DNA from 2 places in the Sphingomonas sp. 4RDLI-65 genome. Region 1 is predicted to be linked to the other one. Evidence: predicted binding sites of a transcription regulator. Region 1 holds the regulator's gene; the other holds the start of a gene.
The links. Region 1 encodes LexA, which represses DNA repair genes until DNA is damaged. Its sites were predicted from a motif close to GTTCCNCNCTTGTTCT; they were not measured.
Positions count from the first base shown of each region.

Region 2: VH567_RS14085 (ribonucleoside-diphosphate reductase subunit alpha) is a predicted target of LexA. The motif match lies at 5,111-5,126, and genes of this name have one in related genera.

Region 1 covers NZ_JBCEBT010000001.1:363,905-371,430, reverse strand. The annotation lists gene VH567_RS01435 (citrate synthase) at 1-353, opposite strand, end outside; gene gltX (glutamate--tRNA ligase) at 379-1,809, opposite strand; gene VH567_RS01425 (ComEC/Rec2 family competence protein) at 1,900-4,173, shown strand; gene lexA (transcriptional repressor LexA) at 4,773-5,438, opposite strand; gene VH567_RS01415 (molybdopterin molybdotransferase MoeA) at 5,507-6,688, opposite strand; gene VH567_RS01410 (energy transducer TonB) at 7,197-7,526, shown strand, end outside.
Region 2 covers NZ_JBCEBT010000006.1:120,036-127,561, reverse strand. The annotation lists gene VH567_RS14115 (hypothetical protein) at 1-102, shown strand, start outside; gene VH567_RS14110 (hypothetical protein) at 166-429, opposite strand; gene VH567_RS14105 (hypothetical protein) at 459-1,331, opposite strand; gene VH567_RS14100 (ribonucleotide-diphosphate reductase subunit beta) at 1,340-2,392, opposite strand; gene VH567_RS14095 (hypothetical protein) at 2,453-2,656, opposite strand; gene VH567_RS14090 (DUF2171 domain-containing protein) at 2,713-2,973, shown strand; gene VH567_RS14085 (ribonucleoside-diphosphate reductase subunit alpha) at 3,113-4,999, opposite strand; gene VH567_RS14080 (PAS domain-containing protein) at 5,729-7,526, opposite strand, start outside.

The DNA.
Region 1 (7,526 bases):
GCGAGCTGCTCGTGCACCATCGTGTGGCGCGTGATCGTGTTCGAGAAGTTGGCCAGCTCGTCTTCGCTCGGCAGTTCGCCGTTGAGCAGGAGGTAGGCGACTTCCATGAAGTTCGACTGTTCGGCTAGCTCGCCGATCGTGTAGCCGCGGTGCAGCAGCGTGCCTGCGTCACCATCGATATAGGTCAGCTTCGACTGGCACGATGCCGTCGAGGTGAAACCTGGATCATAGGTGAAATTATCCGTCTGCGCGTACAGCTTGCGGATATCGATGACATCGGGTCCGACCGTACCGGACATCACCGGATACTCGAAATCCTTGCCGTCGACCTTGAGGGTTGCGGTCTCGCTCATGCTTGTATCCTTCCTCGAAATCTTTTTAGCCAGCCATCCGGTCGGCGATCCGTCCCAGGCTCTCGTCGCGCCCGAGCAAATCGAGCACATCGAAGATCCCCGGCGACGTCTTGCGTCCCGTCAGCGCGGCGCGAAGCGGCTGTGCGACCTGGCCGAGCTTGACGCCCCGCGCTTCGGCCACGCGCCGTACCGCGCCTTCGAGCGCCTCCGTATCCCACGTGGCGAGCGCGTCAAGTTCGGCATGCGCGTTCGCCAAAATGACACTCGCTTCACCTTGCAAAAGGCTCGCTGCGGCGTCGTCCATCGCGAGCGGGCGCTGACTGAACAAGAAATTCGAGCCTTCGGCCAGCTCGTTCAGGTTTGCGGCACGTGGCTTCAGGACTGGCATTGCGCGAGTCAGAAGATCGAGTCCGCCGGTTGGCAGGTCATGGCCGAGGCGATCAGCGGCAAGCTGCGCCAGCCGCGCGTCGTCGGCTTCGCGGATGTAGTGACCGTTGAGATTCTCGAGCTTCTTCAGATCAAAGCGCGACGGTGACTTGCCGACGCCGGAAAGGTCGAACCATTCGACCGCCTGCTCGCGGCTGATGATCTCGTCGTCACCGTGACCCCAGCCGAGCCGGAGGAGGTAATTATCGAACGCCTCGGGCAGGATACCCATCTCGTCGCGATACGCTTCGATACCGACCGCGCCGTGACGCTTCGACAGCTTGGCGCCGTCGGGGCCGTGGATCAGCGGGATGTGCGCGTAGATCGGCTCGGGCCAGCCCATCGCGCGGTAGATCGGCAGCTGGCGGAACGCGTTGTTGAGGTGATCGTCGCCGCGGATGACGTGCGTGACCCCCATGTCGTGATCGTCGACCACGACCGCGAGCATGTAGGTCGGCGTGCCGTCGGAGCGGAGCAGGACGAGGTCGTCGATCTCTTCGTTCTTGACCGTGACAGACCCTTGCACGCGGTCCTCGATCGTGACGGCGCCTTCCTGAGGCGCGCGCAGGCGGACGACGTGGGGGAGGTTCGGAGCCTCGCTCTCGGGACGATCGCGCCACGGGCTGCGGATGCGGAGCGGCTTCTTCGCGGCCTGCGCCTCGGCGCGCATCGCGGCGATTTCCTCGGCGGTCATGTAGCAGCGATAGGCATGGCCGTTCGCGACCATCTCGTGCGCGACCTGCGCGTGGCGTTCGGCACCGGCGAACTGCATGACGACGTCGCCGTCCCAGTCGAGCCCGAGCCAGCGCATGCCGTCGATGATCGCGTCGATTGCCGGCTGGGTCGAGCGGACCCGGTCGGTATCCTCGATCCGCAGCAGGAATTTACCCCCGTTTGCTTTCGCGAACAGCCAGTTGAACAGCGCGGTGCGCGCGCCGCCAAGATGTAGGAACCCCGTCGGCGACGGAGCGAAACGGGTAACCACGGGTGCGGCCGAAGCGGCGGTGCCCGTATCAGATATTGCGCCCAACCGCGGGTGCTCCCAGACTGATGAAACAATGGAGAAACGATGGCCATGACAGCCGTCGCCGCCCCTAGCATGCGTCCTTGGCGGCGACAAATGGGCGTGCCGCGATGGGGGGCTGTCGTCGGGCTTGCCGTGGAGCGCGGGGGGCTGGCAGTCGAGCGCTGGCTGGAGGCGGAGCGCGACCAATTGGTGCTGTGGCTGCCGGTGATGCTGGGGGGTGGGATCGCGTTGTGGTTCGCGCTGCCTGACCCGGCGGCGTGGGGCGTGGCGATGTTGCTGTTAGCGGCGAGTGGGTTGGCGTGTCTGGCCTTGGGGCATGGCGGTCGCGCAGTGCGGTCGCTGGCGATCGGGTTGCTGACGGCTGCACTCGGCTTGAGCTTGATCTGGGCACGGTCGGAATCGGTGGCGCGGCCGGTGCTAGGCGGCCCGACGATTGCGAGCTTCTCGGCAAAGGTCGAGGCGATCGAGCCGCTGGTGGCGCGGAAACTGGTGCGGTTGACGGTCCTGCCGGTCGGGAAGGGGGTGGAAACCGATGGGCAACCAGTCGCCTTGCCGTATCGCATCCGCGTCAATCTGGCCGAGGCGGATGCCCCGAAGCTGCTCGGGACCGGGGCCGTCGTGCACTTGCGCGCCCGCCTGATGCCGCCGCCTTTGCCAGCGGTGCCAGGCGCTTACGACTTCGCGCGCGTCGCGTGGTTCGGCGGGATCGGTGCGACCGGGCGCGGCTTCGCGCCGGTGGTCGTGACGACGCCGAGCGAATCGGGCGCCGGTATCCGCGTCGCGCTGTCGCACCACATCGTTTCGCAACTGGACGGGAGCGCGGGCGGTATCGCGGCAGCTCTCGCGACCGGCGACGTTGGTGCGATCAGTGAGGAAGATTCGGAGGCGATGCGGCGAGCGGGGCTCGCGCATTTGCTGTCCGTAAGCGGATTGCACATCACTGCGGCGGTGGCCGCGACTATGTTGATCGTGTTGCGTCTATTGGCGCTCAGTCCCTGGCTGGCGCTGCATGCGCGCCTGCCGTTGATCGCGGCATTGGCGGGTGCGGCGGCGGCGATCGGTTATACATTATTGACCGGGAGCCAGGTGCCGACGATTCGGTCGTGTGTTGCTGCGTTGCTTGTGCTGGCGGCGCTGGCGATGGGGCGCGAGGCAATGACGTTGCGGCTCGTCGCGGCCGGAGCGGCGTGCGTCATGCTCGTGTTGCCGGAATCTGCTGCGGGGCCGAGCTTTCAGCTCTCGTTCGCGGCGATCACCGCGATCATGGCGCTGCACGAGCATCCTGTGATCCGCGCGTTCTTCGGGCCGCATGACGAGGGACGCGGGCGCAAACTCGCGCGCGGCATCGCGTCGCTGCTGCTGACCGGACTGCTGGTCGAATTCGCGCTGATGCCGATCGCGGTGTATCATTTCCACAAGGCGGGGCTGTACGGCGCGTTCGCCAACATCGTTGCGATTCCGCTGACGACATTCGTGGTTATGCCGCTTGAAGCGTTGGCGCTGCTGCTCGATGCGGGCGGTCTTGGCGCGCCGATCTGGTGGCTGGTGCAGCGATCGCTCGATGCGCTGCTGTGGCTCGCGCACATCGTTGCCAGCGCTCCCGGCTCGGTGCGGTCCTTGCCCGCGATGCCGACGGCGGCGTTCGCGCTGATGATCGTCGGGGGGATTTGGATTGCGCTGTGGCGGACGCGGTGGCGACGCCTTGGACTGGTGCCGCTGGCCGTCGGCGCGATCTGGGCACTGACCACGCCGGCGCCGGACGTTCTGGTGACGGGTGACGGTCGCCACGTCGCGGTACGCACCGCCGCCGGGCTGGCGATGCTCCGCGACCGGGCGGGCGACTACACGCGCGACATGCTGGCCGAGAATGGCGGGGTGGACGGCGAGCCGCTCCTGCTCGCGGACCAACCCGATGCCCGGTGCAGCCGTGATCTGTGCGTCACAGATATCGCAGGACGAGGACGGATGTGGCGCATCCTGGCGACCCGCAGCGCCTATATGGTCCCGATTGCTGAACTGGTCGCCGCCTGTAGCAATGCCGACGCCGTCGTCAGCGAACGCGGTCTGCCGAAACGCTGTGTACCGCGGTGGCTGAAACTGGATCGTCGCGTACTACGGCGAACGGGAGGCGTCTCGCTGACCTTGGGGAGCGGGATGGTAGTGACCGTCCTAAACGCAGGCGATCGTCACCCCTGGCGCGATCCCCCTCTCCTCGAACGCTCCACGCACTCGTTAAAGCCGCGACATGGCCCCCCCGTCGGCGTTTCGAGCCGGCCAAGGCCGTCAAAAATAGAAATGTTCACGCGAAGGCGCAAAGGCGCGAAGGTAGTGCGATTCGGGAGACCTCAACACCTTCCTGAACGATAAGCCGACGTCGGTTTATCGGCGGTCCGTGAAAGCCGGTAGGCGCCTATCCAAATACAACATCTTCGCGCCTTTGCGCCTTCGCGTGAGCAAAATCTTCTGTCGTCGCGTGCGATCGTATTGCAAAGAATTGGTTCACGCGGAGACGCGGAGACGCGGGGAAGGTTCTTGTATGACGGGGTGGCTGGGGCTGGCGACTGTCTTGGCTTCCTTCCGAAGACGTTTAGAGGCGCTTCGTGCTCCCGAAGCGAAACACCTCCGCGTCTCCGCGTCTCCGCGCGAACCAATTCTTCGGCAGCGCTGGGGATTGACGGCGAGATGTTCGCGCAGAGGCGCAGAGGCGCGGAGATTGGGCGTTCGAACCGAGTCCGCGCTCATGTGTCGGACCACGGGATGGTCTTCCGGACGCTTGGGGGGCGTGTCGAAAAACTAGCCGTTTTTTCAACACGCCCAGAGAAGCTAGCTTAATTTGCCGAAGAGATCCGGTCGCTGTTGTCGGCAGGAGGAGCGACTTGACCTGGATGCTCGGCTGCCGCTTTTCCTTCGCAATCAAAAACCGAGACCGGCCTGCGTTCACCATGACACAGGCCGGTCTCGGCAGTTTAGTCGTAGCGGCGGAGGATGCCGGAGAGCTTGCCCTGCACGCGGACTTGCGCAGGCGCGTAGCGTTGCGGGTCGTAGGCTCGGTTTGCCGGGTCGAGGCGGACCATGGCGCCTTCGCGGCGGAAGTATTTCAGGGTGGCTTCGCTCTCTTCGATCAGGGCTACGACGATCTCGCCGTCTCGCGCGGTTTCGGTGCGGCGGATCAGGGCGTAGTCGCCGTCGAGGATACCGGCTTCGACCATCGAGTCGCCGGAGACTTCGAGCGCATAGTGTTCGCCGGTGCCGAGGAGTGCGGCGGGGACGGCCAACATCGTGCTGCCTTCGAACGCTTCGATCGGGACGCCGGCGGCGATGCGGCCGTGGAGGGGGATCTCGACGACGTCGTTCGCTGGCTGTGGCGCGGCGGCGGGCTTTACGTTCGATGCCTTTGACGGCGCCTTTTTCTCGGCGCGCTCGGGCATGCGCAGCACTTCGAGTGCGCGTGCGCGGTTCGGCAGGCGGCGGATGAAGTTGCGCTCCTCGAGCGCGCTGATCAGACGGTGGACGCCCGACTTCGACTTGAGGTCGAGTGCGTCCTTCATCTCCTCGAACGACGGCGAGACGCCGGTTTCGTTGAGGCGATCGTTGATGAAGCAGACGAGTTCGTGCTGCTTGCGCGTGAGCATGGCGGTTCTCCGTCCGGAACAGACTGGGAACTTCTATGGAACATAATTAACGCCGTCAAGCATCCGTATCACGCGATTACGAGGATTTCCGCCGATTCGCCGGTCCTCGCGACGGGAGCGTTGCCGGGACGGACGATGAGGCACGTCGAGCGGGCCAGGGTGAGCAGCATCGAGCTGTCCTGGATCGTCGAGGCATAGGCTTTGCCGTCGCGGAGTTCGGCGCGCAGATAGTCGGTGCGGGCGTTGTTGGCGGGGAGGTCTTCGCCGAGCAGCGCGTGGGTCGACTGGGGGAGCGGATCGCGCGCGCCGGCCATGCGCGCCACGACCGGTTTCACGAACAGCGTCGCGGTGACGAACGCGGAGACCGGGTTGCCGGGCAGGCCGAGCACCATCATCTCGCCGATCCGGCCGGCCATCATCGGCTTGCCGGGGCGTAGCGCGATCCGCCAGAAATCGATGGTGCCGCCAGCGGCTTCGATTGCGGGGCGAACGAGGTCGTGGTCGCCGACTGACGCGCCGCCGGTGGTGATGAGCAGGTCGGCCTGAACGCTGGCGAAGGCGTCGCGCAGGATTTCGAGATTGTCTGGGAGGATGCCGAGGTCGATGATGTCGACGGGTATGTCGGTGAGCATTGCCGCCAGCATGATGCCGTTCGATTCGGGCAGTGCGACGCCGTCGGTGGTCGAGCCGGGGGGGACGAGTTCGTCGCCGGTCGCGGCGACGGCGACGCGGACGCGGCGGTTGACAGCGAGGCTGCCGTGGCCGCCGGTTGCGGCGACGGCGATGCGCGCGGGGCTGAGGCGGTCGCCGGCGCCGATCAGGCGGGTGCCGGTGGAGAAATCGAGGCCCTTGCGGCGGGTGTTGCGGCCGAGTGTCGGCGGGCCTTCGCCGGCGAGGATCAGGGTTTCGCCGTCTCGCTCGGCTTCTTCCTGGACCATCACCGTGTCCGCGCCTTCGGGCATTGCTGCGCCGGTGAAGATGCGGGTGGCTTCACCTTGGCCGACCTTGCCGGTGAAGGGGCGGCCGGCGGCGCTTTCGCCGATGACTTTCCAGGGGCCGGGGAGGTCTTCGAAGCGGATCGCGTAGCCGTCCATTGCCGAGAGGTCGGCGGCGGGCTGCGTGCGGCGGGCGAGAATGTCCTCGGCGGCCCAGCGGCCGGCGGCTTCTCGCAACGTCACGGTCTCGTGGCCGACGCGGGGGGCCATGGCGAAGAGGCGGGTCTGGGCTTCGGCGACGGGGACTAGGGTCATACGTTAGGCTCTGTTTTCGGACGATTTTGAAAGGTGAGGTGTGGGAAGTGTAGGCGCTGGACGCGGTTTGGCGGTTGGGTGCTTCGTAAAAGAGAATCGCAGGGTGCGTGGGTATGTTCCGCGCTTTGCCATGGGTTTGGGGTGTAGGACAGGTGTCGTTGGCTTAGCGGGGGCTACGTGCTGGACCGTCAGGGGGCCGTTGGGTCCGTAGACATCGGGCGCTGGTGGCGACCTCTTCCTTGTTCTCCCGCGAAGGCGGGAGGCCAGGCTGGGTCCCCGCCTTCGCGGGGAAACACGGGTTTGGCCGACGTCGCTCGTTATCAGTTTGGCCTTGCCAACTGGGCCCCGGCCTTCGCCGGGGTGGTGTTTCGATTTTGATTTGCCTCGGTCTTTTTCCAGAGTGGCCATCGCGGGCGGCCCGGCAGCTGATCTGGTCCTCCGAATGCTCGGCCAGCGCGGGTTCATCCTTTGCGGGGCTTTGTTTGGGGGAAAGAGACACCAGATCAGCATGATGACACGCAATCAGCCTCGGGCGAGAGACAGGATCGGGGCGGCGGTAGGCGCCGTCCTGCTGCCGGGGTTGCTCGGCTATGCGTTGCTCCATGGGTTGGTGGTACCGATGCCGGCTGCGGTGAGCGATGCGCTGAAGGTGTTCGGGGTGGCGCCGCCGCCACCGCCGCCGCCGGTCGAGAAGGTCAGGCCGCGGCCTTCGCCCAGTCGCAAGCCTCAGGGGGCTGCATCGCCGCCTAACCTGAAGTCGAAGGCGACCGAAGTCGTCGCGCCGCCGCCGGTAGTGCCGATCGTCGTACCGCCGCCGGTTGTGGTCGCGGAGAAGGCT
Region 2 (7,526 bases), on a different contig from region 1:
GACGCGTGGAAACGGGCCAAGATCGAGCGCGGAATGGCGCAAGCGCGCGACCGATCGAAGATGGTTCCGATCGAACAGGTGCTGCGCGAACTGGAGGTCTGAATGTGGCGAAGCGCTGCAACCTGCCCCGCAGTTCTGTTGCAGTGTGTCTTTGCTAATACGTCGTCAGGCGAGGAAGAGTGTGTCCTCACCCGTCAGCCCCAGCCGGCAATGAAGACTGTCGGCTGACAATTCGAACCCGTTTGGCCAGGCGAGCGCGCCGCTTTCGATGAAGGCCCGAGCGAAGTAGGTGGGGTCGGCAAGAGGGCGCGTCATGACGGTGTCGCGTTCAATGAGATCAGTCGCGGACCAGAGCGTGGCCGCGCCGTCCGAAAATATAAGTTGCAGGGCGTCGTCACCAACCACCGCAAGGCGGACGAGCTTAATCATCAAGGTCTGGACCGGCGATCATGCCCGGCTTAGCTCGCACCAATTGCAGCCAAAATTGCTGAAGCAACTAAACTACCTCCGGCTCCCTCTAGGACCTTTCGAATGGCAGATAATGCCTTTTTTACTGCCGATTCGTCATCATTTTCTAATGAAGAGCGCAGCATTTCAATGCTCGGTCTCAATTTCTCTGCAGTTGCACGAGGTAGGCCAGGGGTGGCTTCTTCTATCTGATCTGCCAGCCTGGAAATCTTTGCGAAATCGACATTTCCAGAATTGCTCAAAAATCCACTGTTAACGGCATCACCTTCCACATCGCCGATGACGCCTATGTTGCCGCCATAGATATGATTTGTAACCATTTTTGCCTCATTTTTCTGGGCCTCTCCAAACGTGAATCCGTCGCCCAAAATACCATGTCCTTCCAGTTCGAGGGTCCAATCCAACGTTTTATTTCGGACGTAATCCAAGGCGACTTTGATTTGGGTTTTTGAAAAATGGAGGCCACACTCCATGCGTGCGGGCAAGCTTCTCTGAAGCGTTTCTTGAACGGTAGGATTGTAGTACATTATTAATGTACCATCGCCTGCCGCTAGCTCTTCTAGTTCGGCAATAGGTTGCATGAAGAACACTGTCCGGATAATTCTGCCGAATTGACCATCGTCAGTCATAATAGGGCACCACCCATTGTATGGGTTATTGAATTTAGGCTGACCAATGCCTTTCCGATATTCAGGTAAATCGTTGGGTGCGCAGTTGTACCCCTCCAGCTCGGCAGATAACCATGTTTTGAGCTGGTTTAATTCTAGTTTGGCCGCAATGACCTTCGCTTTGCGCAGGATCGAGCTGGCCGGAACCGTGCTTTCAAGGCAATCTCTTTGCAACTCAAGTACGATTCCGACCATGTTATGCCCTATTCCGCTGCAACCGAATCGCTGAACATGTCCCGAACTTCGCTCATGTCCACATTCGCAATCGGCCCCTTCTTCGCGGTCTGGCGCTTGTCGAACGAGTCCCAGACGTCGTTCCACTGGCCCTTGGTCGCGGCCTTCGAATATTCCGTCGCGCGCTGTTCGAAGAAGTTGGCGTGCTCGACGCCGTTGAGCATCGGGATCAGCCAGGGCAGCGGGTGCTCGTCGATCATGTAGATCGGCTTCAGGCCGAGCTGGCTCATCCGCCAGTCGGCGATGTAGCGGATGTACTTCTTGATCTCCTTGGGGGTCATGCCGTTGACCGGGCCCATCTCGAAGGCGAGGTCGATGAAATTGTCCTCGAGGCGGATCGTCGTCTGGCAGACGTCGGCGATGTCGTCCTTGACCGCCTTGGTGAGGCACTGGCGCTCGGCGCAGAAGGTGTGGAACATCTTGATGATGCCCTCGCAGTGCAGGCTTTCGTCGCGGATCGACCAGGTGACGATCTGGCCCATGCCCTTCATCTTGTTGAAGCGCGGGAAGTTCATCAGCATCGCGAACGAGGCGAACAGCTGGACGCCCTCGGTGAAGCCGCCGAACATCGCGAGCGTGCGGGCGATGTCCTCGTCGTTGTCGACGCCGAAGCTCTGCATATAGTCGTGCTTGTCCTTCAGCTCGCTATATTCGAGGAAGGCGCCATACTCGCTCTCGGGCATGCCGATGGTGTCGAGCAGATGGCTGTAGGCGGCGATGTGGACCGTCTCCATGTTGCTGAACGCGGCCAGCATCATCTTGATCTCGGTCGGCTTGAACACGCGGCCGTATTTCTCGTGATAGCAATCCTGCACCTCGACGTCCGCCTGCGTGAAGAAGCGGAAGATCTGGGTCAGCAGGTTGCGCTCGTGATCGGTGAGCTTCTGCGCCCAGTCGCGGCAATCCTCGCCGAGCGGTACTTCCTCGGGTAGCCAGTGGAGCTGCTGCTGACGCTTCCAGAACTCGAACGCCCAGGGGTATTCGAACGGCTTGTACTGCTTGCGGGCTTCGAGGAGGGACATGGGAGGCCTTTCGGGGGATGGGTTTTAAATCGGGAAACTGGTGGGATCAGGAGGGCGGCGTCATGTCTCGGTGCTCCACTGCCACATCGCGGCGGCGGACATTGCGAGGACGATCGCGCCCGAGGTGAGCATGATGCCGATCATGCGGAACGCGTAGGTCTGCGGTTCGGTGATGCTCGGCGAACGGAGCCGGAGCAGCATCGCGGTGCCGACGATTCCGAGCACGCCGGCGACCACGAACATGATAGCTGAACCATATGTCATGCGACCAACTCGCACGGCGTGCGTTGAGATGCGGAACCCAAAACAGGAGAACGACCATGGTCGATGCAACCCAGATCCAGGAACATGCCGAAGTCATCGGTGCGGACGGCGTCCATGTCGGCACCGTCGACAAGGTCGAAGGCAACCGCATCAAGCTGACCAAGAAGGACTCGGGTCCGCAGGTCGTCGAGGGCACGGGCAGCCATGAAGGGCATCATCACTTCATCTCGCTCGGGCTGGTCGCGGATATCGAGGACGGCAAGGTCCGCCTTTCCGCCAACGCCGACGTGGCGGTGACGTTCGAAGAAGAGGCCTGAGTCCCTAGCGGCGCGTGTCGTACGCGCCGCCGAGACTGCCCGAACCCCGGTCCGTGATCCACGGGCCGAGGTTTCGTGCGTCAGGCGCCCCCCGGTCCGTACTTCACGGGCCGGGGTCACGCTTGAACGCCGAGGCGCCTTACTGGCAGGCAAGGCACTCATCGTAATCCTTCGACTCGACGTCGATCTGGCGCAGGTCGATCGTGTTGTCGGCCTCGACCCCGCCGGCGAAGCCTGCGCGCTGGACCGACTTCGAGCGGAGGTAATAGAGCGACTTGATGCCGAGCTCCCACGCACGGAAGTGGAGCATCAGCAGGTCCCATTTCTCAACGTCGGCGGGGATGAACAGGTTCAGCGACTGTGCCTGGTCGATGTACGGCGTGCGATCCGCCGCCAGCTCCAGGAGCCAGCGCTGGTCGATCTCGAACGACGTCTTGTAGCAGTCCTTTTCCTCGACCGAGAGGAAGTCGAGATGCTGGACCGAACCACCCTGCTCGAGGATCGAGTTCCAGACAGCATCGCTGTTCTTCGACTTCTCGCTCAGCACCTTTTCGAGATACGGGTTCTTGACCGAGAAGCTGCCCGAGAGCGTCTTGTGCGTGTAGATGTTCGCCGGGATCGGCTCGATGCACGCGCTGGTGCCGCCGCAGATGATGCTGATCGACGCGGTCGGTGCGATCGCCATCTTGCAGCTGAACCGCTCCATCGCGCCGACGTCGGCGGCGTCGGGGCAGGGGCCACGTTCGATCGCGAGCTGCATCGAGGCTTCGTTGGCCTGGGTGCTGATGTGCTTGAACATGCGCAGGTTCCACGACTTCGCCATCGCGCCCTCGAACGCGAGACCGCGCGCCTGGAGGAAGCTGTGGAAGCCCATCACGCCGAGCCCGACCGAGCGCTCGCGGCCGGCGGAATAGGCGGCGCGTTCCATGCCGGGCTCGTGGCGGTCGATATAATCCTGCAGGACGTTGTCGAGGAAGCGCATGACGTCCTCGATCAGGCCCTTCTCGTCCTTCCACTGGTCCCACGTCTCGAGGTTCAGCGACGACAGGCAGCACACCGCAGTACGCTCGTTGCCGAGGTGATCCTTGCCGGTCGGCAGCGTGATCTCCGAGCACAGGTTCGAGGTCGAGACCTTGAGGCCGAGCTCGCGGTGATGTTTCGGCATCGCCTTGTTCACGTGGTCGGCGAAGACGATGTACGGCTCGCCGGTCTGGAGGCGGGTCTCGACGAGTTTCTGGAACAGCGAGCGCGCGTCGACGGTGGCGCGGATTGCCTGGTCCTTCGGCGAGCGCAGGTGCCATTCCTCACCGTTGCGGACGGCTTCCATGAAGGCGTCGGTGATCAGCACGCCGTGGTGGAGGTTCAGCGCCTTGCGGTTGAAATCGCCCGACGGTTTGCGGATTTCGAGGAATTCCTCGATCTCGGGATGCGAGACGTCGAGGTATACCGCCGCCGAGCCACGACGCAGCGAACCCTGGCTGATCGCGAGCGTCAGTGAGTCCATCACGCGGACGAACGGGATGATGCCGCTGGTCTTGCCGTTGAGGCCGACCGGCTCGCCGATGCCGCGGACGTTGCCCCAATAGGTGCCGATGCCGCCGCCGCGCGAGGCGAGCCAGACATTCTCGTTCCAGGTGTCGACGATCCCGCCGAGGCTGTCGGGGACCGAGTTCAAATAACACGAGATCGGCAGGCCGCGACCGGTGCCGCCGTTCGAGAGAACGGGGGTAGCGGGCATGAACCAGAGCTTCGAGATCGCGTCGTAGAGGCGCTGCGCGTGGCCGGCGTCGTCGGCATAGGCCGACGCAACGCGGACGAACAAATCCTGATAGCTCTCGCCCGGGAGCAGGTAGCGGTCCTTGAGCGTGTCCTTGCCGAATTCGGTCAGCAGCGCGTCGCGGCTGTGATCGACCTCGACCGGGTAGATCTGGGCGCGCACGGAGTGGCTGTCCTGCGCCTGGCGCGGCGCCTTGGGGGCCTCGGCTTCAGGCGTGGCAGTGGTTTGTTCGATCGTGTCTGTGGTCATGTCGCTATCCCGGCTGCTGTCTCTGAAATCCATCGAAACCGCTCCTAGTGTTCTGTATTCGTTCGAATCGGTCGCCTGTCGCCATGCTACCATCGGGCGAGCTCAAACGGGAGAACAAAAAGTGACCATCGCGGCGGTGGAAGGCGCGCTTACGGTCATATCGCATAGGACTATGCGAGGGTTGTTCTACCAGCGATTGGGTCCGCCCCCGAACGCAACCCCAAGAGATTGTGCCAAAGCGCAGGGAGACGCAAGGGGGTGCGGGGGCGGGTCGGGGCTCGGTTCGTCGCGTTCGTTGCGGGGTTGGACGAGCGGGGGATTCGCGACGCGTGGAGTTCTGCGGGGTTCGCGATGTGCAAGGGAACGGGGCGGGAACGAAAAATTATTTAAGGGGTGGGAGTGGCAAATGTTGCTTTGGTTTTGGGGAGGGTGCGGGAGGTGTGGCTTGGTTTCCGTAGGGGCTCCATTCCATCTCTAGTTCCCCCGCGGAGGCGGGGGCCCAGGAGCCGCGAGCGTCGTCCTGCGTGATTCCCGGACCCCCGCTTTCGCGGGGGAACGGGATGGGGGCGTTCTCCTCTTCCAAACGAGAGAACCACCCCGGCGAAGGCCGGGGCCCAGTTGGGAGACGTCGCTAATGGAGTGCAGCGCGTCGTTACTGCGACCTTGCTAACTGGGCCCCGGCCTTCGCCGGGGTGGCCGCGGTGGGAGGGTGGCGGGACGTCCCCAGCGCTACCCCTCGATGATCGTTCGGATCTGCGTGGCCAGCGCTTCCATCGCGAAGGGTTTGGTGATCATCGACATGCCGGGCTCGAGGAAGCCCGACGCCAATGCGGCATTTTCCGCATAGCCGGTCATGAACAGCACGCGGAGGCCTGGGCGCAGTGCGCGGCCGGCGTCGGCGATCTGGCGGCCGTTCAAGCCGGGTAGGCCAATGTCGGTGACCAGCAGGTCGATGCGCTCCATCGTCCGCAGCTTCTCGAGCCCCGTCGGGCCGTCATGCGCCTCGACCGCCTGATATCCCAGTTCCCCCAGCACCTCGACGATCAGCGCGCGGACGACGGCGTCGTCCTCGACCACCAGCACGATCTCGCCTGCGTCGGTGACGTGGTCCTGCGTCAGGCCGGGGAGCGCCTCGTCCTGTTCCGCTTCGCCGTAGTGCCGCGGGAGATAGAGCTTGATCGTCGTGCCCTCGCCGATCTCGCTGTAGATCTTCGCATAGCCCTCCGACTGGCGGGCGAAACCGTAGATCATCGACAGGCCGAGACCGGTGCCCTGGCCGATCGGCTTGGTGGTGAAGAACGGCTCGAACGCTTTCGCAATCGTGTCGGCGGACATGCCGGTGCCGGTGTCGGACACGCAGATGCAGACGTAATGGCCGGGCCGCACGTCGCGCTGGCTGGCGGCGAAATGATCGTCGAGATGTGCGTTGCAGGTCTCGATCGTCAGCTTGCCGCCATGCGGCATCGCGTCGCGCGCGTTGATGACGAGGTTGAGCAGTGAATTCTCGAGCTGGTTGGGATCGCACAGCGTCGTCCACTGCCCGGTGCCGAGCACCATCTCCAACTCGATCTGCTCGCCGGTGGTGCGGCGGAGCAGATCCTCGAGCGAGGCGACCAGCGGGTTGACCTTGACCGGGCGTGGATCGAGCGGCTGGCGGCGCGAGAAGGCGAGCAACCGGTGGGTCAGCGCGGCGGCGCGGTTGGCGGCGGTGGTGGCGCCGGTGATGAAGCGATCGAGCTCGCCGACGCGGCCTTGCGCGACGCGGCGCTGGACTATCTCCAGGCTGCCGGTGATGCCTTGCAGCAGGTTGTTGAAATCATGCGCGATGCCGCCGGTCAGCTGGCCGACAGCCTCCATCTTCTGCGCTTGGCGGAGTGCCTCCTGCGCCTCGACCAGTTCCTGCGTGCGATCGCGGACGCGTTGCTCAAGGTCGGCGTTGAGTGCCTGCAGGTCGCGTTCGAGCCGCTTGCGATCGGTGACGTCGGCGCCCTCGACGAAGATCCCGACGACCGCGCCGCCGGCATCGCGAATCGGCTGGTAGACGAAATCGAGATATCGATCGTCGATCGGGCCGCCGGGCTCGGCCTGGACCGCGTAGAGCATGCCGGATGCGGTAAACGGCTGGCCGGTCGCGTAGACATGGTCGAGCAGTTCGAGAAACCCCTGTTCGACCGCGTCGGGAAGCGCCTCCTCGACGGTACGGCCGAGCACGGGACGGTGGCCGACGAGCTTTTCATACCCCGGATTGCTAAGTTCGAACCGATGGTCGGGGCCGCGGAGCATCGCCATAAAGGTCGGCGCCTGCGCGAACATCTGCCCCATCCGCTCGCGTTCGTCGCGTAGCGCGCGTTCGGTGAGGACGCCCTCGGTGCTCTCGTAGGTCGAGCAGAACATGCCCGCGACCGCGCCGCTCTCGTCGCGCACCGGCGAATAGGAAAAGGTGAACCACGTCTGCTCGTCATAGCCCTTGCGATTAACGAGCAGCGGCAGGTTCTCGAAGAACGAGGCTTGCCCGGCCAGCGCCTTG